3 regions of the Peribacillus sp. TE19612 genome follow, and region 3 is predicted to be linked to each of the others. Evidence: predicted binding sites of a transcription regulator. Region 3 holds the regulator's gene; each other region holds the start of a gene.
What was found. Region 3 encodes Rex, which represses fermentation and respiration genes when NADH is low (regulators of the CRP and FNR family bind a similar motif). Its sites were predicted from a motif close to TTGTGAAATATTTCACAA; they were not measured.

Region 1 (8,408 bases), on a different contig from region 3:
CATTCGATGAGGTCAAGCCAATGACCTGACCGCCCTTCATCCTGATCATCTGTGTCAGTAATTGACCGACTCCGCCTGCAGCGGCATGGACCAGAATGGTTTCCCCTTCTTTAACTCGATGGCTGTCATGCGTTAAATATTGGGCAGTCAATCCTTGAAGTAAAACGGAAGCGGCCGTTTCAAAGGAAATGCCCTCAGGCAGAGGCAACAGCTTATCAGCTGGAACTGAAACCAGCTCTGCATTGGCATGGGGAACATCAGCGAACCCGACACGGTCTCCTGCTTTCACATGATGGACATCTTCCCCGGCATATTCGATGACCCCTGCCCCTTCATACCCTAGAATGAAGGGGGGATCACCCACCAAATGATAATTCCCTTTCCTTCTATATACATCAGCAAAATTCAATCCAATTGCTTTCATTCGAACGATCACGGCTGATTTTGAACGTTCAGGTTCTGCAATTTCCCTTACAGACAGAACTTCCGGACCGCCGAAATCATCAAAGACAAGTGCTTTCATCATCCTAACTCCCTTCACTGCTTCTTTCTTTAAGATATAGGATGGACCCTTTGATGGCAAGAAACACAAAAGACCGCCCTGCCCATTAAAGGCAGGAGCGGTCACTACGTTTACTCAATCTGTATTGGAACCAGGACCGTTCTTTCGTTTATTTGCAGAATATTCCTTACCGTGTGCTTCATGTTCTGCAATGATATCCGCTTTCGGTATATGGTTATTCTTTTTTGGTGAAGCGATGCGGTTGCGATGTTTTTTTCCCATGATCTATCTCCCCTTCATCCAATGTTTTTTTATATTGAACTAATGTTAGCTTGTCCGATTACCACCGAAAATACCGGCAAAATAAACACTTCATAATAAAGGAAAAACCTTTGTGGGGACCGAATAGATAGAAAACTGATTTATGAGGAGGGAAAAAAATGTTTCCTGAATTGAACACGGAAAGGTTGCGCTTACGGGAAATTCGTGAAAGTGATGCGGAAGCTCTTTTCCAATGCTTATCAAAAGATGAAGTCACCCGCTTTTATGGACAGGATTCATTGGAGAATGTCGAACAAGCCAAGGATATTGTAGCAGCCTTTGCGAAAAACTATCATGAAAAACGAGCCGTTCGATGGGGAATTGAAAGAAAAGATACACAGGAATTGATTGGCACCATCGGTTTTCATGCCCACAGTCCCAAATACAGGCGGGCGGAAATCGGTTATGAAATCCATCCAGCACATTGGCGCAAAGGATTTGCGTCAGAAGCGCTTAAGGAAGCTATCGCCTACGGTTTCACCGACCTTGATTTAACCCGTATCGGCGCGGTCGTTTTTCTGGAAAATCAGCCATCAAGTGAGCTCTTGCTTAAGCTGGGTTTCATCCAGGAAGGAGTATTAAGGAGTTATATTTACCAAAACGGGATTCCTCATGATACATATGTCTATTCCTTGCTGAAGTGAAACCTTTGGAAGGTTGCACCTGAAGAAATTCGCGACAGTCGGCGGAAAGGGTGCGAATTTACCAAGATTCGGTTCTGTCCGGAGCATCCTTCCCCCATTCCATTTACTTATTTTGACAGGATAAAATCGCAAATAATCTTCCTTTATATTCCAAATTACCTACAAAAAAAAGTCACCTAAACATGGCGACTCCCACTTCACGATTTAGGTAACTACAAGATAGTCCTTCAAGGCCTGCTGCAGCGTACCCTTTGTTTCTGCTTTATTTTCGAGCTGAATCCCTGAACGGATCATTTTCGTAACAACCTCTGGGCGTAATCCAGTCACCACAGCTTTACATCCCATCATTGCCGTTCCATCGAGGATTTTCATCAAATCATTGATCCTTTCAACTTCGATTTCGATGATACCGGACAAATCCAAGATCAAGGTTTGTATCCGCAGTTTACCTATCTCCATCAATACCTTTTCTTCGATTATCTGTATTCGTGAATAATCGATTGTCCCAATTAACGGAAGGACACAGGTGGTGGAAGTGACGGGAATGATCGGGACGGATAGATTTTCCACCAAGTTTTGCTGAGCGAGTATCAATTTGTCTTTGTAATCGGAGTAACTGACGAAAAAGGATTTAAGAAAATCATCAACCTTTTCATTCACTATTTTCTCTAAATCAAAAAAGACCTTGGAATCCTCAATGAACGCTTTCTTTTCTTGTTCGAACTTATAAAGAAAGGTCCAAAGCGTTCTGCGAAGGGCCTGAATCCATTCCAGCTTGAATGAAAGCGTCAAGGAGTGGGTTGCCCACGTAACTCCCTCTTGTTCGGCAAAGGCAATCAAATCCGTTTCATTCTGCTCCACTATATAACGGACAAGCTTATGTGCATTATTCAAAAGATCGACATTTCCAATCAGAAGGATTTCTTCGATTTTATCCCTGACATTGACCGCTGCTGATAAAAGATATTCTTCAAACTCACTTTTATTCTGCAAAAGGAATTCCATTATTTTATCTTCATCATAAACAAAACTCACTCTTCTCCACTCCCTTTTTGAACATCCAACTGTGATTTTTGTTACTATTTACTTTCTATATGCGTGGAGTTATTTCCTGCTAATTGCTCATATATTAAAGAGAAGGAAAGTAAATGTGTTGAAGCCGGTTAAATCTCCTCTCCTGAAAAAACATTTTTCGATGCGGAAGAAAAGATCAGATGGGTGGAAGATTTCCCGTATTTAATGGCTTCATCGACGAAGTCTTCCAGCGTTTCCATCGAATATGTACTTATTTTAATAAGATAACTGTATTGACCGGCTAACCGGTGGCATTCCAGAACTTCGGGATGGCTCAAGCTAAATTGATAAAAATCCTTGCATCTATCCGTTTCGAATAATATGAATGCCGTAATGCTCCTATCAAGTTTTTCAAGTGATATTTCCGTTTTATATCCCTTTATCACTCCGCTTTCCTCTAATTTATTCACACGTTCTTTCGTTGCTGGAGCCGTTAAGGACACTTCTTGTGCCAGTTCTTTCATGGACATGCGCCCATTATTCTCCAGCAAGGAAAGTATTTTTTTATCCGTTCGATCCAACTCAATCGCCCCCACTTTTTATTATTAACAGAATCCTTTCAAATACATTATAAAATAAAAAGAAATGTGATGAATACGTAATTAATCGTATGTATTAGGGAATTTGCTTTTTATATAATTAATTCAAATATAAATAAGGGGGATGCTGTTATGAAAAAAGTATTGATGCTGCTATCCAATGGATTCGAAGCGGTTGAAGCAAGTGTGTTTACAGATGTATTGGGGTGGAATAAATTAGAGGGTGATGGCACCACTGACCTGGTTACGGTGGGACTTCACGAACGATTGAAATGCACCTGGAATTTCATCGTGCAGCCCGAACTGACCCTCGATCAAGTGAACCTTGATGACTACGATGCTTTGGCCATTCCAGGAGGGTTTGAAGAAGCCGGTTTCTATGAGGATGCCTATGATCAGAGGTTTCTTGATGTGATCAAGCATTTTCATAATAAGAACAAAATCATCGCTACCATTTGTGTAGGTTCCCTCCCACTAGGAAAAAGCGGGATATTGAATGGAAGAAAAGCCACAACATACAACCATCCAACCAGTAAGAGACAGGTGCAGCTAAAAGATTTTGGGGCGATTGTCGTGAACGAACCGATTGTCGTCACGGACAATATCATTACATCCTACAATCCATCCACAGCTTTCGATGTTGCCTTTACGCTCTTGGAAATGCTCACTTCACAAGCTAATTGTGAACATGTGAAGGAATTGATGGGCTTCCATTAAGAATGACACGATAGGGATATTGATTTCCGCTCCAGGCACTCACTTATCCAGAGGCGGTCGTGGGACCTTCCTTTAGACGCGCTTTGCCGCAGGAGTCTAGAACCTTCCATTCCAATCATCTGGAACGTTTTTCAACTAAAAAGTGCAGACCAAACTCACTATTCTTCGAGTTTGATCTGCAGTCTGTGGTTCCGAGTGAATTCGGAACCTGTTTCACGTTATTTCCAATAAGCCAATGAACGGGTTTTCATGGATGCACGGAACTGTTTTGTTGATTTCGGCAAGGCTTTATTCGTTGCATAATCGATGATGACACCATACCGGCGAATGACATCGAGACTATCCAGCTCACCATTGGCGAATTTATCTTCCACGCTTTGTATGTTTTCCTCAAGCCAGTTTTTCCTGTTATTTTAAGTATGCTTACACAACAATATTATTTATCAGGTGTTTCCGATGTGCCTTCCTCGCTGTTTTTGAGGTAAACTTCAGAAATTCCATTCATACCTTCCATTAGTTGCGCTTTAGTATATTCCATACTGCCAACCAGTTTATGAAGCTTCTTATCATTATTCTCTTCTGTAAGTTTAGATTCTGAATCAGTCACATTTTTTCACCTCCATCATTTAGGATGGCAAATCAAGATGGAAATATGTATGACAGGCGTCGATGGCAGACACCCTCTTAAAGTAAACTTTAGGAAAAAACAGGTAATTTTCGTTAAAATCTGTACTTCAAATAAACAGGAAAAGATGATTTTATGAATCTTTTTTAAAAAATCAGCTGTTTTCAAGCCACTAAAGGGATATACTATAGTTTAGCTTTTATTACATTTTTGTTAGTATTTTTTCTTGTCTCACATTGTGTAATATTTTACAAGTTTTTCTAATTACATCAACAAAATGCTTATTGCAAAGGAGAATTGGATATGTCAGAAACGATTACCCAATCACAAACTGAACAACTTAATGCCCGCCAAAAACAATTAGATGTACTGGACCAATTATTAAAGCCTGAGGTTCAGGAATCATTGAACACTTTAGTCGAGCAGTTACCAAAACTAACTGAGTTAGTGAATATTTTAACAAAGTCTTATGATTTCGCTCAATCGGTTGCAACTGATGATGTGTTGAAAAATGATACGGTCAGCGCCATTTCGGAGATCGCGACACCTGTGGTCCATTCAGTGAAAGGACTTGCGGCTAATGCCATCGAAGCTAAGGATCGTGCAGAAGCGAATAATGATGTGATCGGTCTTTTTGGTCTGTTAAGGATGATGAAAGATCCGGAAGCACAAAAGCTTTTCCGTTTCGCCCAAGCTTTTCTTGAAGTCTCTGCAGAACGTAAAAACCAAAAATAATTTGATAAACTTTCAATCAGTAAGGACGGGGGATTAACTATGTCAAAACAAATCGTCATCTTAGGTGCAGGTTACGCAGGATTACTATCTGCTTTATCCGTACGTGAATATTACAATAAAGATGAAGTGCAGGTTACAGTGGTGAACCAATTTCCAACGCACCAAATCATCACCGAATTGCACCGTCTTGCAGGCGGATCCATTTCTGAACAAGCCGTTTCCATTCCGTTGGAAAAGCTTTTCAAAGGAAAAGATATCGACCTTGTCATTTCCAAAGTGGAGTCATTCTCGGTTGATAATAAAGAAGTGAAACTTGCCAATGGTTCCACATTATCTTATGATGCCCTGGTTGTTGCTTTGGGAAGCCAAACAGGATTCTTCGGCATTCCGGGACTTGAGGAAAACAGCATGGTCTTGAAATCCGTAAATGATGCTAACAAGATTTACAAACATATCGAAGATCGCATCCGCGAATATTCTCAAACGAATAATGAAGCGGACGCAACCATCGTGATCGGCGGCGGCGGATTGACGGGCGTTGAGTTAATCGGTGAAATTGTGGATCATTTCCCTAAAATCGCCAAAAAGTTCGGAGTGGACTTCAAGGACTTGAAAATCAAGCTTGTGGAAGCTGGTCCAAAAATCCTTCCGGTCCTGCCTGATCACTTAATCGAACGTGCCATGACAAGCTTGGAAGCACGCGGCGTTGAATTCTTGACAGGTCTGCCTGTAACGGGTGTTAAAGGAAATCAAATCGAATTGAAAGACGGACAAACGATAACGGCCAATACGCTTGTTTGGACAGGCGGAGTTGCGGCTCTTCCTATCGTAGGCGAATCAGGCCTTGAAGTGGATCGCGGCAAAGCAACCGTCAATGAGTATTTGCAATCCAAATCCCATAATGACGTATTCGTTGTCGGCGACAGTGCCGTTGCGTTCCCTCCAGAAGGCGGCCGTCCATATGCTCCTACTGCACAAAATGCTTGGCAAATGGGTGAGCTTGTTGGATACAACCTATATGCAGCCTTTGAAGGCAAGAAACTTGAAGAATTCTCACCTGTAAACTCAGGTACACTTGCGAGCCTAGGCCGTAAGGATGCGGTGGCAACCGTTGGGGCCAATAACACGTCCCTTAAAGGTCTGCCGGCTACATTGATGAAAGAAGCAAGTAATGTTCGCTACCTATCACACATCAAAGCCCTATTCAGCCTGGCTTATTAATTCTAATCGCCGTGACATGTTCACGGTTCATGCCCTTTATTCCCGTTTGGGAGTAAGGGCATTTTTCATATCAAAAAAGGCGGGAACCCGCTGAAGGGGTCCCGCCATATTTCACTCTACATTACTATGTTTGAAATAAGTAAGCTCGTGGCTTATGGACTCCGTTAATGAATAGTCCAAGCAAACTGCATCACATAAAACATGTACACATTGATCAAACAAAGAACTTAACGGCTGGACGCTTTTCGTTTCATGTTCCAAGCGATTCTTCGTTGCTGCCGGTATGACCAAGACCTCATGAGAGACATTCGCTAATTCCGATTGGTCATTCGTCGTGATCGAAAACACCTTGCAGCCCACTTCCCTGCCTTTTGCTGCAACGGATATCACACTTTTGGTCGAGCCGCTCCCGCTAATGGCTATGATCAGATCGCCTTTCGAAATAGAAGGAGTAATCGTTTCCCCGACTGCATAGACGTTTAAGCCAAGGTGCATCAATCTCATCGCAAAGGCTTTGGCCATGAAGCCCGATCTGCCTTCACCCACGATGAAGATCCTGGTGTCGGACCGTAAATGTTTTAGGAGCGCATCCGTTACCCCTTCGTCCATTTTTTGAAATACACCGTTCATTTCTTCTAAAATAACCCCAATTTCCTTATTCAAACTTCCTTCACACCTTTCTTCCCATTCACCGTTTCCTTAAATAGACGGGCAGCTTCTGCGGGATCCTTTGCTTTTGTAATCGCCGAGCCAACGATGATGACATCCAGCCCCTTCCTGATCATTACAGGCAAGGACGAAAGAGTGATCCCTCCTGCTGCAGCCCTCAAGGACCCAGCATGATTTCTCATATTGATCATGGCATGACCCGAATTTTCCTGTCTGTCCTTGCTTACATGCTCACAGAATATCGCCTGCCTGTAAATCCGTAATTGCTCAAGCCGGGTATCGGATACATTCAATAAATCAATCATGATCTGCCCCTTGTATTCACACGCTTTTTCCAGGCATTTTTGGATGGTTACATCTGAAGCAGCCCCCATTACCGTAGCTACATCAGCCCCGCTTTGAAAGCAAAGATCCATTTCATAAGCCGCATTGTCCATCGTCTTCATGTCGGCAACGATTTTTTTATCCGGAAAGTGGTTTTTCATTTCTTTAATGCTATTCACTCCGAATTCTTTAATCAGGGAAGTCCCCACCTCAATCCAGTCAATCGAGGCTTCCACGCTTCGTGCCATTTCAATGGCTTCCTCCATATTCATGCGATCCAACGCCAGCTGAATTTTCATGACGAAACCGCCTCCATTTGCTTGACTGACGTAACCGCAGGCTTTTTAACCATTAATGTGAGTAACGCTGAAATCAATAAAGATCCCGCCATGAAAATATAGGATGCTCCGGGCCCGCCGGTCAATCCGTTTAAATATCCGACGAAATAGGCACCTACAAATGAGCCAAGCGCCCCCATACTATTAATCAGGGCCATTGCTCCGCCAGCCACATTCCTTGGGAGGATTTCAGGAATGATGGCAAAGAACGGTCCATACGGTGCATACATCGCACCGCCTGCAATAACCAACAGGGCATATGAAAGCCAGAAATTCGATGTGCCGAGCATGAAGGAACCGAAGAATGCGATTGCCCCCACAAGCAGCGATGTCCAAACGAACGTTTTTCGATTTAATGTTTTATCCGAAAAATAGGATAGTGCCAGCATCGAAATGACCGCTAACAAATAAGGTCCGGATGAAAGCCAGCCCGTTGCCACTATATCCATGCTCGACGCTTGTTTAATAATGGACGGCAGCCACATGACGAACCCATAAACCCCGATGCTCCACATGAAGTATTGGATACTGAGCACGATGACCTGCTTTGACTTAAAAGCTTCCCTATAATTTTTAACAGGTTTTAATGCAGCCTGTTCTTTCTGGAGGGTCGCTTCCATATCTAGCTTTTCCTGATCTGTAAGCCACTTGGCATCTTTGGGACGGTCATTGACGAGCTTATACCAGATAAACGCCCAA
Region 2 (8,408 bases), on a different contig from region 3:
TTCGGCGGTGGATTAGCTCAAGCTGGATTGCTTATCGATTGGACCCTATAAAGCTATTTTCTACAACTAATAATTGAGTTTGCAATTTAAGAAGGCCTCCGATTGGCTTCCTTCTTATGGTATGACTCTCCAGAGGTATGTCCCAACATCCTTTTTCAAAAACAGAACCTTTGAACTGAAGTGTACCCAAAATGTTAGGCATTTAGAGGGCATGAACCCGGTTTATCTACCAGGCTCATGCCTTTTAATTTTACTATGATCAGCTGATGATTGTAATAATGGATATATTCTAACTTTATTGGGTCAGATCAAAGGGTTCTAGAGTGGGTACATCCCGAACCATGATTTTAAAACTAAATAGGTTATACTTATTAATGTTTTATTGTTTTATGAAACCCTCATTAGATTGAAGAAATTTGCGACACTCCTGCCGAATAACTGTCTAGCCGAGACCCCGGAGGCGCTTGCACCGAGGAGGCTTGGCAGACAGTCGGCGGAAAGGGAGCGGATTTCTGAAATCAACTGGAAATTTTCATGTTTTTTTCTTTCTGCAGCAGTTCCATAAAATTAAACGGAAAACCCGGTATATCAAGGTATTCCTCGGTGTCACTCATAGGTTGCATAGTATTGCGCTCATTACTATCTTTACTTTGCACGATTCATCTCACAATACTAGGAGAAGGAAAGGCGATGAACTCATTATGATTTTTAGCGAACGATTAAAAAAAGAACGGGAAAAAAGAAATTGGTCACAAAATGATCTTGCAGAGAAGATTCATGTGAGTCGCCAATCTGTGTCCAAATGGGAAACGGGAAAAAATTACCCAAGTATTGAGGTACTCATTAATCTGAGTGATTTATTTCAGATTACGGTAGATGAATTATTAAGGAGTGACGAGGAATTGAAAGAAAAAATAATACGGGAAAGTAAGCAGTTAGCATTTCCAAAAAGGAAAATGTTTTTTGATATCGTGTTAGTAATAGGAGCATTTTTATTAGTGTATAAATTAATTATTTTTGGTCTTAACAAATTTGCTGGCACCGATATTACCATTTTAAAAAGCATGCCAGTAGTATCGAATTTATTACCATTAGCTTTGATGGTTATTGGCGGCATCGGTTCGGATTATTTGAAGGATAAATATGTGGATTAAAAATACTCTCTTCTAAAAATGCATAGTGATTCCCAAGGGAATGAAACCCTTTTGGTAAACTTGATCATAAAAGAACAGAACCTTTGAATTTCGGGTTCTGTTCCTATTTCTTATTTGAACTTTTGCACTTCTTCATTTCCCTCGAATTTGTTATCTTTCAATATGCCAATTTCTTCAATATGATTTCGTGCCGTTTCATCCCCTAATTTATAAATGAGGGCATAAAGCCTTTTCATGGCTGCATCGTATTTATCATTTGCCCGGTCATGATGATAGAGAAGGTAGGGCACATGTGATCGGGCATATGCCTCCAGGTCATCTGTCCGGTGTTCCTCCAAGCATTGTTTCAATTCTGCAAGTTCCTCATCAGTTGCGTGTACAGTGAAGCTCGGATTCTCTTCAAGTTTTTGTCCGAGTACGTCGCCGCTGACCAAATCGACATGGTAGGTCTGTTTTTCCTGTATCATTCTTCACATCACCCTTTCAAGCGTTTATCTATTCTGTACCACTATTTGTAAAAAGTTAATCATGAAAGTAAACATTTCCTTAATGAAAAAGATAGGAAATAAAGGTATCGGATTCCTTATCAAATGGTTTAAGATGGATTTACAGAATAATATGGTAAATGGAGTGGTGATATAGTGAAGAGGTCAATCATGGTTGTTTTTTTTGTGTTGATTGCTTCAGGCTGCGTAACAAGGAATTATGACTCCAATATGGATTTAGGGAAAAGTCAGTTGAATGAGGAAAATTATTTAGAAGCCCACGAGGCATTTGAATTAGCTTATAAAGAAGGAAAAACACCTAAATCAAGGGAGTTATTGGATCTTTCCGGTTTGCTGGCGAGTGGAATGAAGAAATACGACGAACAGGATTTTGAATCGGCCAAAAAAGATTTTGAAGAAGCAACCGCATATAAAACAAAATATCGGGAAGGTAAACAAATGGTTTCAAAGGCGGCGGAAATGCACCCGGTTTCAGACTCAGCCACGATAGAAGCAGTAGTGGGAAATGATGAAGCGAAACCGGCGGAGGAAACAACTGAGGAAGGATCCAAAGCAGAAGATGAGGCGGCAACGGATACAAAAAGCAAAGAAGGAAGCAAGGATTCGGATCGTGCCTTAAGTAAATCTCAGGCGGAGAAGCTTGTGAAGGATTACGTGGATATGGAAAACTTTTCACATTTACAAATCGAATATGATCATGATGCCGAAAAGGGAGATTATATTTTTCATGTTTTCGAGGTAGATGAACCTAGTCAGAAAAGCGGCCACAAAACCACTTGGGGCTGGTATGGCGTGAATAAGGAGACCAAAGAAGTTTATGAAGTCATGTAAGGATAACTGAATGGTCGAATTGAAGGCCCCTGTTGTGGCCTTTTTTTATTTTGTGGTGCGGAAACATACAGGATTCGATAAAATTTTATGGTTTTTGTTAAAAGGCAGACTAATTCTTTATTTTCTTAAGAAATTTTTAATATTTCCTGTTTATGATTGAGGCAAGTAAAGGACAATCATAGGAGGGATAAAGATGGAGAATTATAATGGTGAGGAGCAAGTCAGAGTCAACGCAGAACGGAAAAAGGGTAAGTCTCTCTGGATAACTAGCCTTGTTTCCGGAACGGTTGCTTCTATGGTTACATCGTCTGTATTTCTATTTGGCGGAGACTTTATAGATCAAGGGAAAAGTTCAGTGAATGATTCAACCGAAACGGCAGGAATACAGCAAACGGACAGTGTTGAAAAGGATAAAAGTATCACGGCGGAAAAGTTATCGGCAAGTACGGATTCAAATGATAGGGCAGAGATGGTCGAATCAGCATCCAAATCGATTGTAGGGGTCGTGAATTTACAGGAGATGCAAAGCCAGAACCCGTACCAGCGGCAAAGCACGGAGAGCGAAACGGTAGAGAGCGGAACTGGCTCAGGGGTCATTTATAAAAAAGCTGATGGGAAAGCCTATATCATCACGAACAATCATGTTATTGAAGGAGCTAAGGAAGTCGAAATTTCATTGTATGACGGACAAAAGGCAACGGCAGCTGTTGTCGGGGCTGATGCTTTGACGGATTTGGCGGTTTTGACAATTGATTCCTCGAAAGCACCGGAGGGAATTAAATTCGGGAATTCTGATAGCATGCGTCCAGGTGAAGAAGTATTGGCAATTGGCAACCCACTTGGACTTGATTTTTCACGATCGGTTACACAAGGAATCGTAAGTGCGACCGGACGCACCATTTCAGTCGATACCTCGGACGGGGAGTGGGCCCTTGATGTCCTTCAAACAGATGCAGCGATCAACCCTGGTAATAGCGGCGGTGCATTGATCAACACCGCTGGGGAAGTGATCGGCATAAACAGTCTGAAGATTTCCGAAAACGGTGTGGAAGGCTTAGGGTTTGCCATACCAAGTAATGATGTGATTCCGATTGTTACGGAACTGATTGAAAATGGAAAAATCACGCGTCCGTATTTAGGAGTCAGCTTGGCCAGTATAGATGAACTGCCGCAATATTACATTCAAAATGTTCCAGAAGCTGCAGAATCCGGCGTAATGGTGACGAGTATAGAAGCGGGCTCGGCAGCGGCGAACGGAGGGCTTAAGCAACAGGATATCATTGTTGATATTGATGGAACAAAAATAAATACTGCCGCAGCATTAAGGAAATACTTATATACAGATAAGAAAATCGGCGATAAAGTAAAAATTAAAGTATATCGAGGTACTGAAGAGAAAACGGTAACGATAACCTTGCAAAAACCATAGAAAGAGAAAAGGCCCCTGATCATTCATCAGGGGCCTTTTATTTAGAAGTTTTTAATAGTATACAAAAGGTTAATATCGGAAAAATAGATAGTGTATTTGCACTGTTTTACATATTTTTCATATAGTCTTGAATACCTAAGAGTGAATGGTAGCGGCTTCTATTTGTCAAGGTTTTCATCGTTAATATGTTAAAAAATAGAAAAGATTTGACAAATTTGTGAAATGTCATAAAATAGAAAGAAAGGGGATGAAATTATGGAAGCTAATCAGAAGATGTTAGATGCAGTGAAATGGGTATCGGGCACAGGTTGTGTAATCGGATTTATTATTTTTGCTTTAAGCTTTTTTGTAAGCGATTACAATAAGGATTATATATTTACCGTTGTTGGAATCGCCATCACACTAAGTGCAGCTGCCATTTTTCTAGTTGGTATATTTTTTGTCCTGACAGAAGAAATGGTAATGAATACACATAAAGGTGAAAGAATTGAACCGGAAACGACTAAAATCATAAAAATGAAATCAAAGGCTAAAACTCATACAAAAAGAAGTACGGAATTCAGTAACTAAAACCGAGAATATAGCGTAATGAACTGGCTTACTATCATCAGATTCACTAACATGTTTGAACAAAACTAGCTGATTCGTTTAACAGGGAGCCAATTTGATTCCAATCATTGAATGCGCTTTCATATCATTTGTAACGATTAAATTTTAATACAATACACGGCACTCGTTATGTATTAAAATATTTTAAGGAACCCTTTCATTGAATGCATACGATGTGCTTGGATATCCAAACAGAACTGCCCGTACGCAGGAAGTTCTAACTTTACATTTTGAACTATATCCACGAGAAAAGGACATTTTTTCAAAAGTCCTTTTTTTGTGGTTTTTTTTTGTACTTTTACTTGAAGATGCAATAAGGAAGTCGTGGGTTCCAAAGGAGGAGTTGAATGCCTGCTGACTGATAAACATGAACAGTTGCAATAAGTTTGACCGACCCCTGAATTATTTCATCCATGACTACTGCTAAAGCATGTTTAGGAATACTGACAGGGCAATGAGTATTGCGAGGGAAAGAGCCTCATTACACACTCGTTGTTTCCTTATATATATATAATATTGACCAGTGTTGGATCCTAAGAGGTTTGAGGCCTGGATTCAACATCGTATCCAGTGCGGCTATCATTTACCAACTTCCATGGCCGAGTATAAAAAATCCGTTTTAAATCATGTTTTCCAACGATAAACACCTACTTGACAGGATAGGTAATATCATTCATATTCTTGAGTGGGGTTGAGGCAATATACACGGTGAGTATAATGAGGAATTTTCATTTCATTATATTAGAGTAGTAATAAACGGATAGTGGATCGGTAATTTATGCAATCCTGTACTGATAAGTGAATTTCCATAGGTATGTTATTAAACAATTATTATATTTCATTTGCTGAAGATTTTCGAACATTTCAGTTCATTTACCATCTTCTTACTGCTCTTTAATGAACTTTATGTGACAGATGTCACTTTGTATTGTCTTTTTTTAGACTTGGGATTAATATTGGTATGTCGGGGTTTGTGAACATGGTAACACTTTGTCCGAATAATTACCAATTGGAATTTTATTATGTAAGAAAGGGGTAGTACTATGAAAATAAAATGGGCTCTATTAACTATACTTTTTACTATTGCCACTGTGCTAACCGGTTGCGATAACCCATTAATGGTCTTGGACCCTAAAGGGCCAGTAGCTGCAACACAAGCAGATGTTATTATGATTTCGATATGGACAATGGCCTTTGTCGTCCTTGTCGTTATGGTACTGTATATTTTCATGATAATGAAATATCGTGCTTCCAAACAACGTGATGATTATGAACCGCCTCATATTGAAGGAAGTAAGGTTCTTGAAATAATTTGGGTTGCGATCCCAATTTTAATCGTCGCTTTCCTATCCGTTGTAACTGTTAAAACAACAAATGAAGTTGAGGCAACACCTAAAGGATACGGAGATCAAGAACCTTTAATTATTTACGCTTCATCTTCCAACTGGAAGTGGCATTTTAGTTATCCGGAAGAAGATATCGAAACAGTCAACTATCTGTTTTTACCTACTAACCGACCAATTGAATTTAAACTTTACTCATTCGGTCCAATCTCAAGTTTCTGGATTCCGCAACTTGGAGGACAAAAATACGCGATGTCGGACATGGTTAACACGTTGCACTTAGCAGCTGATGTACCAGGAGAGTATATGGGTCGAAATTCAAACTTCAGTGGTTCAGGTTTTGCTCAGCAAACGTTCAACGTTAATGTACTTTCTGCAGAAGAATACGATAAGTGGGTAGATGAAATTAAAGCTACTGCTAAACCGATTACTGAGGAAAAATTCAATGAATTATTAAAACCTGGTCATGTGGGACAATCCACTTACACTGGAACTCACTTAGAGTTTTCACCAGCTCCTGAAGGGGAAAATGCTGGTCATGACCACGGATCTTCTGATACTGAAGAACATGATTCCAAGGATTCACACAAGGAACATTCAGAACACAGCAACATGAATCATGATCACTAAGAATTAATTTTCGTTCGATAAAACAACTAGGTTTACAAGATAAGGAATATTTTCCTGAAAGGAGTCACAAAAGTATGGATTACTTTGATCGATTTGCCGTACCTCATCCAAGTCCTGCGATTTATGCATCCATGGTTGCGATTGGTTTAACCATGATTGCGGTTGTTGCCGGAATTACCTATTTTAAAAAATGGGGTTACTTATGGCGTGAGTGGTTAACAACGGTTGACCATAAACGTATTGGTATCATGTACATTTTGGCAGCACTGCTTATGCTCTTCCGTGGTGGCGTCGATGCTCTTATGATGCGTGCTCAAACGGCTATTCCAGATAACGGTCTTTTGGATGGACAGCATTATAATGAGGTATTTACAACACACGGGGTCGTCATGATCCTGTTCATGGCTATGCCATTTATCATTGGGTTAATGAACATTGTTACACCATTACAAATTGGAGCGCGTGACGTAGCATTCCCACGTCTGAACGCAGTAAGCTTCTGGTTATTCTTCATGGGGGCAATGCTATTTAACATCTCTTTCGTAGTCGGTGGTTCCCCTGATGCAGGCTGGACATCTTACTTCCCGCTGGCAAGTAACGATTTCAGTGAATCAGTAGGCTCGAACTATTACGCGATTGCACTTCAAATAGCAGGTATCGGTACATTACTGACTGGTATCAACTTTATCGTAACAATCTTGAAAATGAGAGCACCTGGCATGAACTTAATGAAAATGCCAATGTTCACATGGTCTATCTTGATCACTAACTTCATTATCGTTTTCGCTTTCCCTGTATTGACAGTGGCACTTGCGTTGATGACAATGGATCGTCTATTCGGAACTCAATTCTTTACGATGGCCAATGGCGGTAGCGATATGCTTTGGGCTAACTTGTTCTGGGTTTGGGGACATCCTGAAGTTTATATAGTAATTCTTCCAGCTTTCGGTATTTACAGTGAAATCATTTCGACATTTGCACGTCGTAACCTGTACGGGTATAATTCGATGGTTATCTCCATGGTAGCTATTTCTACTCTGTCTTTCATTGTATGGGCTCACCATTTCTATACAATGGGTCACGGTGCGATGGTTAATGGTATCTTCTCGATTACCACGATGGCAATTGCCGTCCCGACTGGTGTTAAGATTTTCAACTGGTTGTTCACACTTTGGAAAGGTAAAATCGTATTTACCGTTCCAATGCTTTACTCTTTAGCTTTCATTCCGATTTTCACACTCGGTGGGGTAACAGGGGTAATGCTTGCAATGGCAAGTGCTGACTACCAATACCATAATACAATGTTCTTAGTAGCTCACTTCCACTACGTTTTAATCCCTGGTACTGTATTTGCCGTACTAGCTGGTTTCACGTATTGGTGGCCAAAAATGTTCGGTTTCATGTTGAGCGAAAAAATTGGGAAATGGTCGTTCTGGTTCATTACAATCGGCTTTAATGTAACCTTCTTCCCGATGTTCATCACTGGTTTAGATGGGCAGGCACGTCGTATGTATACGTACTCTGAATCAACAGGGTATGGTCCATTGAATATGCTCTCGTTCGTTGGAGCGATTGGCTTGGCAATAGGTTTTGCACTTATTGTGTACAATATCTATTGGAGCACTCGTTATGCGTCAAGAAATATTTCAAACGATCCATGGGATGCGCGTTCTCTAGAGTGGGCTACACATACTCCAATCCCTGAATATAACTTTGCAGTTGTGCCAACAGTTGATTCTACAGAAGCATTCTGGGATGCAAAGAAAAAAGGCTTTAAATTATTTGGCGGTAAAGTAGAAAAGATCCATATGCCAAATAACAGTGGTGTGCCGTTTATCATGAGCTGTATCTTCTTCGTTTGGGGCTTTGCGATGGTATTCAGCATGTGGATCATTGCAATCATTGC
Region 3 (8,408 bases):
TGTTTGGTGGCGATAGCGAAGAGGTCACACCCGTTCCCATTCCGAACACGGCAGTTAAGCTCTTCAGCGCCAATGGTAGTTGGGGGTTTCCCCCTGTGAGAGTAGGACGCCGCCAAGCTGTAATCTTTGTATTCTTTTTGAATAAACGTGAATACTATATTTATAAAAACAACATTTATACCGTCGCGGGGTGGAGCAGTCCGGTAGCTCGTCGGGCTCATAACCCGAAGGTCGCAGGTTCAAATCCTGTCCCCGCAATCATGAAAAAAACGAAACTTAGGTTTCGTTTTTTTGTTTTATCTGAAATTCGAATAATATGTCCTTAACTTATTTGTTTCTTCTTTTGAAACAAGGTAAACTACATATAGAATGGTTTTTGTTCCATAATATTGCGTTTATGGTTCTCGACATGAATTATAGGACGGACGTTTTCCTAATAATGATAAAGGTGATTGATATATGCAACATGTTGAATGGATTTCTCAGAATGAGGTAGAAACAGCGCAATTTGCGCACAAATTGGCACAAAAGCTTTCCAGTGGAGATGTGCTGGCTCTAGAAGGTGACTTGGGTGCAGGGAAGACGGCATTCACAAAAGGGCTGGCTAAAGGATTGGGTGTTACCAGAATGGTGAATAGCCCTACCTTTACGATAATAAAGGAGTACATGGGTCGCTTGCCTTTGTATCATATGGATGTCTATCGGGTAAGTGAATCGGAAGAAGATTTAGGCTTTGATGAATATTTTGATGGTGATGGTGTGACTGTCGTTGAATGGGCCCATTTAATAAAGGATCACCTCCCAGAGGAAATCTTGACCATTTATATCTATCGTTTGGGCGATACAAGCCGGCGTATTGTTTTGGAAGGCAAAGGCGAACGATATGTAAAGTTATGTAAGGAGATTATTTGATGAAGGTTTTAGCTATAGATACATCGAATTTCACATTAGGGATTGCACTTGTAAACGGGAATCAAGTAATTGGTGAGTATACGACGAACCTAAAGAAAAATCATTCGGTGCGGGTAATGCCAGCAATTGAAACACTGTTGAGGGACTGTGATACTAAACCGAAGGAATTGACTAAGATAGTGGTCGCTCAAGGTCCAGGCTCCTATACAGGGGTCAGGATTGGAGTGACGATAGCGAAAAGCTTGGCCTGGACGCTTCAGATTCCGTTATCAGGTGTTTCCAGCTTAGAGGTTTTAGCAGCTAATGGACGTTATTTTAACGGGTTAATATCTCCCTTGTTCGATGCAAGAAGAGGGCAGATTTATACTGGATTATATGAAATGGAAAAGGATTCTTTAAAGACAGTCATTGAAGATTGTAATATTCTATCCTCTGAGTGGGCGAATCAATTGAAGGAATTAAATCGTCCTGTTTTATTTGTTGGTCAAGATGTGGACATCCATCGGGATGCAATTACCGATGCATTAGGCGAATTAGCGGTATTTGCTCCAGTACAGTCATATAATTCAAGACCAAGCGAACTGGCCTTCATTGGTCTTGATAAGGCTAAAGTGGATGTTCACCAGTTTGTACCGAATTATATCCGCATGGCTGAAGCAGAAGCTAAGTGGCTTGAACAGCAGGGGAAATAAACAAGGAAAGCGACGATCATTATGAGTAAAACATTGACGTTCCGAAAGATGAATACGGCAGATATCGACCAGGTGCTTAACGTGGAAAAGCAGTCCTTTACTTTGCCTTGGAGCCGGGAAGCCTTTTTTAATGAATTGAATCATAATCAATATGCTGTATACATGGTGATAGAGGATGAAGGGAAAATTGCCGGTTATTGCGGTGCCTGGATCGTGATTGATGAATCGCACATCACCAATATTGCGATATTACCAGAATACCGAGGGCAAAAGCTTGGAGAAGCTTTGCTCAGGAAGATGATTGAAATCTCCATTTCAATGGGTGTGGTGAGGATGACACTCGAGGTCCGTGTCAGTAATGCCGTAGCCATTTCGCTTTATGAAAAACTTGGTTTCCAAAAGGGCGGAATCCGAAAGAATTATTATACAGACAATCAAGAGGATGCTTATGTTATGTGGGTGAATTTTTCATGAAAAAAAATCAAATTATATTAGGAATTGAAACAAGCTGTGATGAAACTGCGGCAGCTGTCATAAAAAATGGAACGGAGATACTGAGTAATGTCGTGGCTTCCCAAATAGAAAGCCATAAACGTTTTGGCGGCGTCGTCCCGGAAATAGCTTCCCGTCATCATGTAGAACAAATTACGATTGTTCTTGAAGAAGCGCTGCTACAAGCGGGTGTGACATATGAAGACTTGGATGCCATTGCCGTTACTGAAGGTCCCGGCCTTGTAGGGGCTCTATTAATAGGTGTGAATGCGGCGAAGGCTGTAGCTTTCGCACATGGAATACCGATTGTCGGTACGCATCATATCGCTGGTCATATCTATGCAAATCGGCTTATTCAGGAGATTGAATATCCTGCGCTTTCTTTAGTCGTTTCGGGAGGTCATACGGAATTGGTGCTTTTAGAAGAACCGGGTTCTTTCAAGGTGATCGGGGAGACGCGGGATGATGCAGCAGGAGAGGCGTATGATAAAGTGGCTCGAACCTTGGGGCTCCCTTATCCTGGCGGGCCTCATATTGATATGCTTGCGCAAGAAGGCTCACCAACCTTAAAACTGCCTAGGGCATGGTTGGATGGCAGCTATGACTTTTCTTTCAGCGGGTTGAAATCAGCGGTAATCAACACTTTGCATAATGCAGAACAGCGCGGGGAAAAAATTGAACCTAAAGATTTAGCGGCAAGTTTCCAAGCAAGCGTGATAGAAGTGCTTGTAATGAAAGCTGTGAAGGCTGCAAAGGAATTTAATGTGAAACAGGTATTGCTTGCTGGAGGAGTTGCGGCAAATAAAGGCCTTAGGGAAGCATTAACGGAAGCTTTTAAGGATTTACCTATGGATATATCCATTCCGCCCCTCTATCTTTGTACAGACAATGCTGCCATGATTGGTGCTGCTGGCAGTGTAATGTTTGAAAAGGGAAAGCGATCCGGTTTGGATTTGAACGGAAATCCTGGATTGGATATAGAAGCATTTTAATGGACGATAAGACAGGATCCCTCACTTTGGCATCCTGTCTTTTTATCGTGTTAATAAAATAATAGAATATTCTGTGGATAAAGTTTTTTTGATAATCATCCTGCATGTGTATAAAGGGATATTCTTGTGGATAAGTGGATATGTTTCTGTGGATAATGTGTATAACTCAAATTAATGGCTAATGAGCGGTAAGTGGTTTGTTAACAAGTTTGTGGATAACTTTCAAGCGACACTTTGGTTGGGAAAGAAAAAGACCGAGTCAATGACTCGGTCTTTTATCATTCTTCCAGTTCAGCCCATTCTTCGAGAAGCTGATCCAAACTTTCTTGTGCATGATCAAGTTTTGTTTGGACTTCCATTACTTTTTCGTGGTCCTGAAAAACATTTGGATCACATAGGAGGTCATTATATTCGTTTATTTCGGTTTCAAGAAGCTCCATGGCTGCCTCGATTTCCTCAATGCGCCGTTTTCGCTGGCGTTCAGCTTTTTTTGCTTCTTTATCAATTTTGTAATTTGTTTTTTCTACAGCCGCATCTAAAGTTTTAGCCTGATCCTGCTGTTCAAGTGCTTGGATTTCCGCTTGCTCCTGTTTCTTCTCTAGATAGTAATCATAATCACCGAGGAATTCTTCGTTGCCGTCTTTGGAGAGCTCTATCACTTTCGTTGCTATCCGGTTTATGAAATAACGGTCATGTGAGACGAATAGAATAGTTCCAGGATAATCAATTAATGCATTTTCAAGCACCAATTTACTATCGAGGTCCAAATGGTTCGTTGGTTCATCAAGAATTAAAAAATTCCCTTTTTGCATCATCATTTTGGCTAGAGCAAGCCGAGCCTTTTCGCCCCCGCTTAGTGTGGAAACGGTTTTCAAAACATCGTCCCCGCTAAATAGGAAATTACCGAGTACGGTGCGAATGTCCTTTTCCGGTTTAAGGGGATAGTCGTCCCATAATTCATTGAGTACGCGTTTATTGGAAACAAGGTTAGCCTGTTCTTGATCGTAGTAGCTGACTTCTACGTTCGTTCCAAAACGGAAATCCCCAGAAAGGGCAGGCAGCTTGGAAATGATCGTTTTCAATAAAGTTGATTTTCCAACTCCATTTGGTCCGACAAGAGCTATGCTCTCTCCTTTTGTCATCCGGGAATTAATATTCTTTGATACCGTTTCCCCTTCGTATCCGATAGCCAGGTCCTGGAGGTGGAGTACTTCATTTCCGCTTTGCCTTTCAATCTGGAAAGAAAAATTCGCGGATTTTTCATCACCTTGCGGCTTGTCCAGTACATCCATCTTTTCGAGCTGTTTACGTCTGCTTTGTGCTCTTTTCGTTGTGGAAGCCCTTGTGATATTACGTTGGACAAAATCGCGAAGCTTTTCGATTTCCCCTTGCTGTTTCTCGAACAGTTTCATGTCCCGCTCATAAGCTTCCGCTTTTCCCTCTAGGTAAGAACTATAATTACCATGGTATTTTTTCATGTTATTCCGGGAAATCTCATATACCAGGTTTACTACTTTATCTAAAAAATAGCGGTCATGGGAAACAATGAGGACAGCTCCCTGGTAGCCTTGTAAATATTGTTCAAGCCAAGAGAGGGTTTCGATATCCAAATGGTTTGTCGGCTCATCCAGAATCAATATATCCGGTTTCCTTAAAAGCAGCTTACCTAATGCAAGCCTTGTTTTTTGCCCGCCGCTTAAAGTGGAAATTGGGGTAGAATAGTCAAAGTCGGCAAACTGAAGACCATGCAATACGGAACGGATATCCGCTTCATATTGATAACCGCCCTTCTCTTTGAATGCCACCATCAAAGTGTCGTATTCATTCAGCACTTTTTGGTAAACCGTTTCGTTTTCAAAGATGTCAGGTCTGGCCATATCAGCCTCAAGGCGACGCAGTTCCTTTTCCTGCTCTATAAGATCAGTGAATACAGTAAGCATTTCATCCCAAATGGTCAATTCGGATTCCAATCCAGTATCCTGGGCCATATAGCCGATGGTGACGCCTTTTGGTTTGATTATTTCACCGCCATCATGGGAAAGCTGCCCGGCAATGATTTTTAGCAGAGTGGATTTGCCGGCGCCATTTCGGCCGACAAGGGCAATTCGATCTTTATTTTGAACTTCGAGCTTCATATTTGATAAAATAAGTTCAGCTCCATAATATTTCGATAGTTGATTGATTTGTAATAAAATCATAGATTTCACCTCAATTGATTACTGTTAGTTTAACGTATTTTAGTTAATAACGGCAACAGCTTGGTTCCAAGCTGAAAGAAAAGCTGTTACATAAAGTGGAATAATAGTGTATGATTTAGGAGGGGTTACTTAAATGGGAGACTTAACGCATTTTAATGAACAGGGCAGGGCCAAAATGGTCGATGTGAGTGCTAAGCCTGAAACAACCCGGACGGCAGTGGCTCAGTCGAGCATTTTATTGAATGATGAAATATATGAATTGGTCACGAACCATAAAATGAAAAAAGGTGATGTACTGGCTGTTGCACAAGTTGCAGGAATCATGGCCAGCAAAAATACATCCAATATAATTCCGATGTGCCATCCCATTGCTCTGCAAGGGGTCAATATAGCCTTTGATTGGGAAAAAGAAGAACAAGGATATAGGCTTAGGATTGAAACGGAAGCTAAGACAAAAGGGAGTACAGGTGTGGAAATGGAAGCGTTAACAGCTGCATCCGTGACTGCCTTGACTGTTTATGACATGTGTAAGGCCATTGATAAGGGAATGGTGATCGGGCCTACATTCTTAGTGGAGAAAACAGGCGGAGTGTCTAGTAGCGATTATAAAAGGCAAGTAAAACGAACAGATAGAGATTAAGTTGAAAAGCATGTGTGAAGGCGGGGAAGAACAATGAACCATGACCCAAAGATACCGCAGGCAACAGCCAAAAGGTTGCCATTGTATTATCGATTTTTAAAGAACTTACATTCCTCAGGCAAACAAAGAGTTTCCTCGGCTGAGCTAAGTGAAGCCGTAAAAGTGGATTCTGCTACCATTCGCCGTGATTTTTCCTACTTTGGCGCGCTTGGGAAAAAAGGCTACGGCTACAATGTCAATTATTTATTATCCTTCTTCAGGAAAACACTAGATCAAGACGAATTGACCAAAGTCGCTTTAATCGGAGTGGGGAATTTAGGAACCGCTTTTTTAAATTACAATTTCATGAAAAATAACAATACAAAAATTGAAATGGCTTTCGAAGTTTCTGAAGAAAAGGTCGGCAAGCGAATAGCTGATGTGCCCATCTACCATATGGATCAAATCGATACACTATTGCAGGAAAATAATATTACTGCGGCTATATTGACAGTGCCTGCACAGGTAGCCCAGACGATAACCGATCGTCTAGTCAAAGCTGACATAAAAGGAATATTGAATTTCACACCTGCACGGCTGACCGTGCCGCCATCCATAAGGGTCCACCACATTGACCTGGCCGTGGAACTTCAGTCGCTCATCTACTTCCTGAAACATTATCCGGTAGTGGAAGAAGCCGCTTTGGAGGAATGAAAAAACGCTGCAGCTATGCAGCGTTTTTTTATTTTTTCTTATTTTTTTGTGCGGCTTTAATCTTAAAGTGCAGCATGATCATGCGCAATCCCGATCCAAAATCAAGAGTCGCAATAAGGACAAGTATGTAGGCAAAGAGTCCCCATCCTGAAGAATTGACGGTTTGAATTGCGATAGCGGTAAAAAGAGCTCCTAAGCCTGCATAAATGATGCCCATGAATAATGGTGATTGACGTTTCATAATAAACCTCCGATGAAGGCCTGTGCAGTATCTAGCATCTTCTCAATATCCTCCCGATATACCACTTGAAGGATGATAACAAGCGTGTTCATCGCAATATGAGCGCTCATGGAAACGAGAATGCGGCCTGTTTTCGCATAAAGGAAAGCAAAAGTGAAGCCCATTGCCGTATATAAAAGAAGATGTTCAAATTCACCATGCGCCAAGCCGAAAATAACTGAGCTGATTAAAGCTGAAATAAAGAAGTTAAAGCGTTTATGAAGTGATCCGAAAATGATTTTACGGAAAATTAATTCTTCCAATATAGGTCCAATTACTGAAGTGACGAAAATGACCATGGGGACTTTGTAAATGAGTGAAATGAGTAGCTGCGTATTTTCAGATTCAGACTCCACCCCAAGCATTTGTTCAATGCTTCCGGCAATGCTTTGCGCAAAAAGAGCCATGAACACTCCTGCAATTGCCCATAATATGGACATGGATACGGAAGTTTGGTTTCTCGTGTCCAACTTTTCCCTCATATCTTTTCTCATTAAAAAAAGAATCAAGAATAAAGCAGCGAGAAAACTGAAAACTATCCAGTATGCTGCAGATTTCACTTCGAGTTCATCAGTCGGCATTCCGGTATAAGACCCGATCAGCATGAAAATGGGTACCCCGACAATACTGGATAATTGCATGGCAATATAAGTGATGATGACGAACCAATATTCTTTTTTCAAAAATGAAAACTCCTTTTATAGTCACCCATCCGCTTGGAACGTTACTGACATGGGGACAATCTATAAACGCATACTACAAAATGGTATCAAAAATTGGGGCAGAACACCACTTAAAGGTACCCCTAACATGACATTTCAATGACTATGTTTAGGAAATCATTATGCTAAAGTAGTTTACCCGTAATTTATCAGAAATTAATAAAAAATTTTCAATAAGATACTTGCAAAAAAGGCTCGGTTTATTTAATATTATAAATGTGTTAGCACTCGATGATGAAGAGTGCTAATAATCATGAAACAAATTATCAAGAGAATATGAGGAGGTTGTTTCACTTGTTAAAACCATTAGGTGATCGCGTTATTATTGAACTAGTTCAAACTGAAGAAAAAACTGCAAGCGGTATTGTTCTTCCTGATACTGCTAAAGAAAAGCCACAAGAAGGTAAGGTAGTAGCAGTTGGTACTGGCCGTGTCCTTGAAAATGGCGAACGTGTTGCTTTAGAGGTTGCCCAAGGCGATCTAATTATCTTCTCAAAATATGCAGGTACTGAAGTTAAATACGAAGACACTGAATACTTAATTTTACGTGAAAGCGACATTCTAGCTGTTATCGGCTAATTATACATCATACTTAACTGAACGAAAATTTTCTTAAATTTTAGGGAGGTACTTATAAATGGCTAAAGAAATTAAATTTAGTGAAGAAGCTCGCCGCTCCATGCTTCGCGGTGTGGACGCACTTGCAGATGCAGTTAAAGTAACGCTTGGACCAAAAGGTCGTAACGTGGTTCTTGAGAAAAAATTCGGTTCGCCGCTTATCACAAAT

Region 1: a site for Rex is predicted at 4,659-4,676, ahead of ACZ9AO_RS21810 (DUF1641 domain-containing protein). Genes of this name have one in related genera too.
Region 2: a site for Rex is predicted at 5,436-5,453, ahead of qoxA (cytochrome aa3 quinol oxidase subunit II). Genes of this name have one in related genera too.

The regions. Positions count from the first base shown of each region.
Region 1 covers NZ_JBWCCL010000014.1:72,294-80,701, forward strand. Annotated here, with positions in the region: gene ACZ9AO_RS21770 (quinone oxidoreductase family protein) at 1-523, opposite strand, end outside; gene ACZ9AO_RS21775 (hypothetical protein) at 638-784, opposite strand; gene ACZ9AO_RS21780 (GNAT family N-acetyltransferase) at 943-1,467, shown strand; gene ACZ9AO_RS21785 (STAS domain-containing protein) at 1,672-2,502, opposite strand; gene ACZ9AO_RS21790 (Lrp/AsnC family transcriptional regulator) at 2,631-3,062, opposite strand; gene ACZ9AO_RS21795 (DJ-1/PfpI family protein) at 3,213-3,797, shown strand; gene ACZ9AO_RS21800 (hypothetical protein) at 4,016-4,171, opposite strand; gene ACZ9AO_RS21805 (hypothetical protein) at 4,234-4,404, opposite strand; gene ACZ9AO_RS21810 (DUF1641 domain-containing protein) at 4,726-5,157, shown strand; gene ACZ9AO_RS21815 (NAD(P)/FAD-dependent oxidoreductase) at 5,197-6,378, shown strand; gene hxlB (6-phospho-3-hexuloisomerase) at 6,490-7,041, opposite strand; gene hxlA (3-hexulose-6-phosphate synthase) at 7,038-7,670, opposite strand; gene ACZ9AO_RS21830 (MFS transporter) at 7,667-8,408, opposite strand, start outside.
Region 2 covers NZ_JBWCCL010000005.1:254,876-263,283, reverse strand. Annotated here, with positions in the region: gene ACZ9AO_RS11390 (ketoacyl-ACP synthase III) at 1-51, shown strand, start outside; gene ACZ9AO_RS11385 (helix-turn-helix domain-containing protein) at 702-1,154, shown strand; gene ACZ9AO_RS11380 (hypothetical protein) at 1,265-1,621, opposite strand; gene ACZ9AO_RS11375 (hypothetical protein) at 1,811-2,491, shown strand; gene ACZ9AO_RS11370 (S1C family serine protease) at 2,685-3,920, shown strand; gene ACZ9AO_RS11365 (hypothetical protein) at 4,176-4,490, shown strand; gene qoxA (cytochrome aa3 quinol oxidase subunit II) at 5,573-6,502, shown strand; gene qoxB (cytochrome aa3 quinol oxidase subunit I) at 6,577-8,408, shown strand, end outside.
Region 3 covers NZ_JBWCCL010000026.1:157-8,564, forward strand. Annotated here, with positions in the region: rRNA gene rrf (5S ribosomal RNA) at 3-118, shown strand; tRNA gene ACZ9AO_RS25250 (tRNA-Met) at 185-258, shown strand; gene tsaE (tRNA (adenosine(37)-N6)-threonylcarbamoyltransferase complex ATPase subunit type 1 TsaE) at 460-912, shown strand; gene tsaB (tRNA (adenosine(37)-N6)-threonylcarbamoyltransferase complex dimerization subunit type 1 TsaB) at 912-1,604, shown strand; gene rimI (ribosomal protein S18-alanine N-acetyltransferase) at 1,626-2,078, shown strand; gene tsaD (tRNA (adenosine(37)-N6)-threonylcarbamoyltransferase complex transferase subunit TsaD) at 2,075-3,088, shown strand; gene ACZ9AO_RS25275 (ABC transporter ATP-binding protein) at 3,367-5,286, opposite strand; gene moaC (cyclic pyranopterin monophosphate synthase MoaC) at 5,420-5,926, shown strand; gene ACZ9AO_RS25285 (redox-sensing transcriptional repressor Rex) at 5,960-6,619, shown strand; gene ACZ9AO_RS25290 (YdiK family protein) at 6,648-6,860, opposite strand; gene ACZ9AO_RS25295 (lysostaphin resistance A-like protein) at 6,857-7,582, opposite strand; gene groES (co-chaperone GroES) at 7,916-8,200, shown strand; gene groL (chaperonin GroEL) at 8,259-8,408, shown strand, end outside.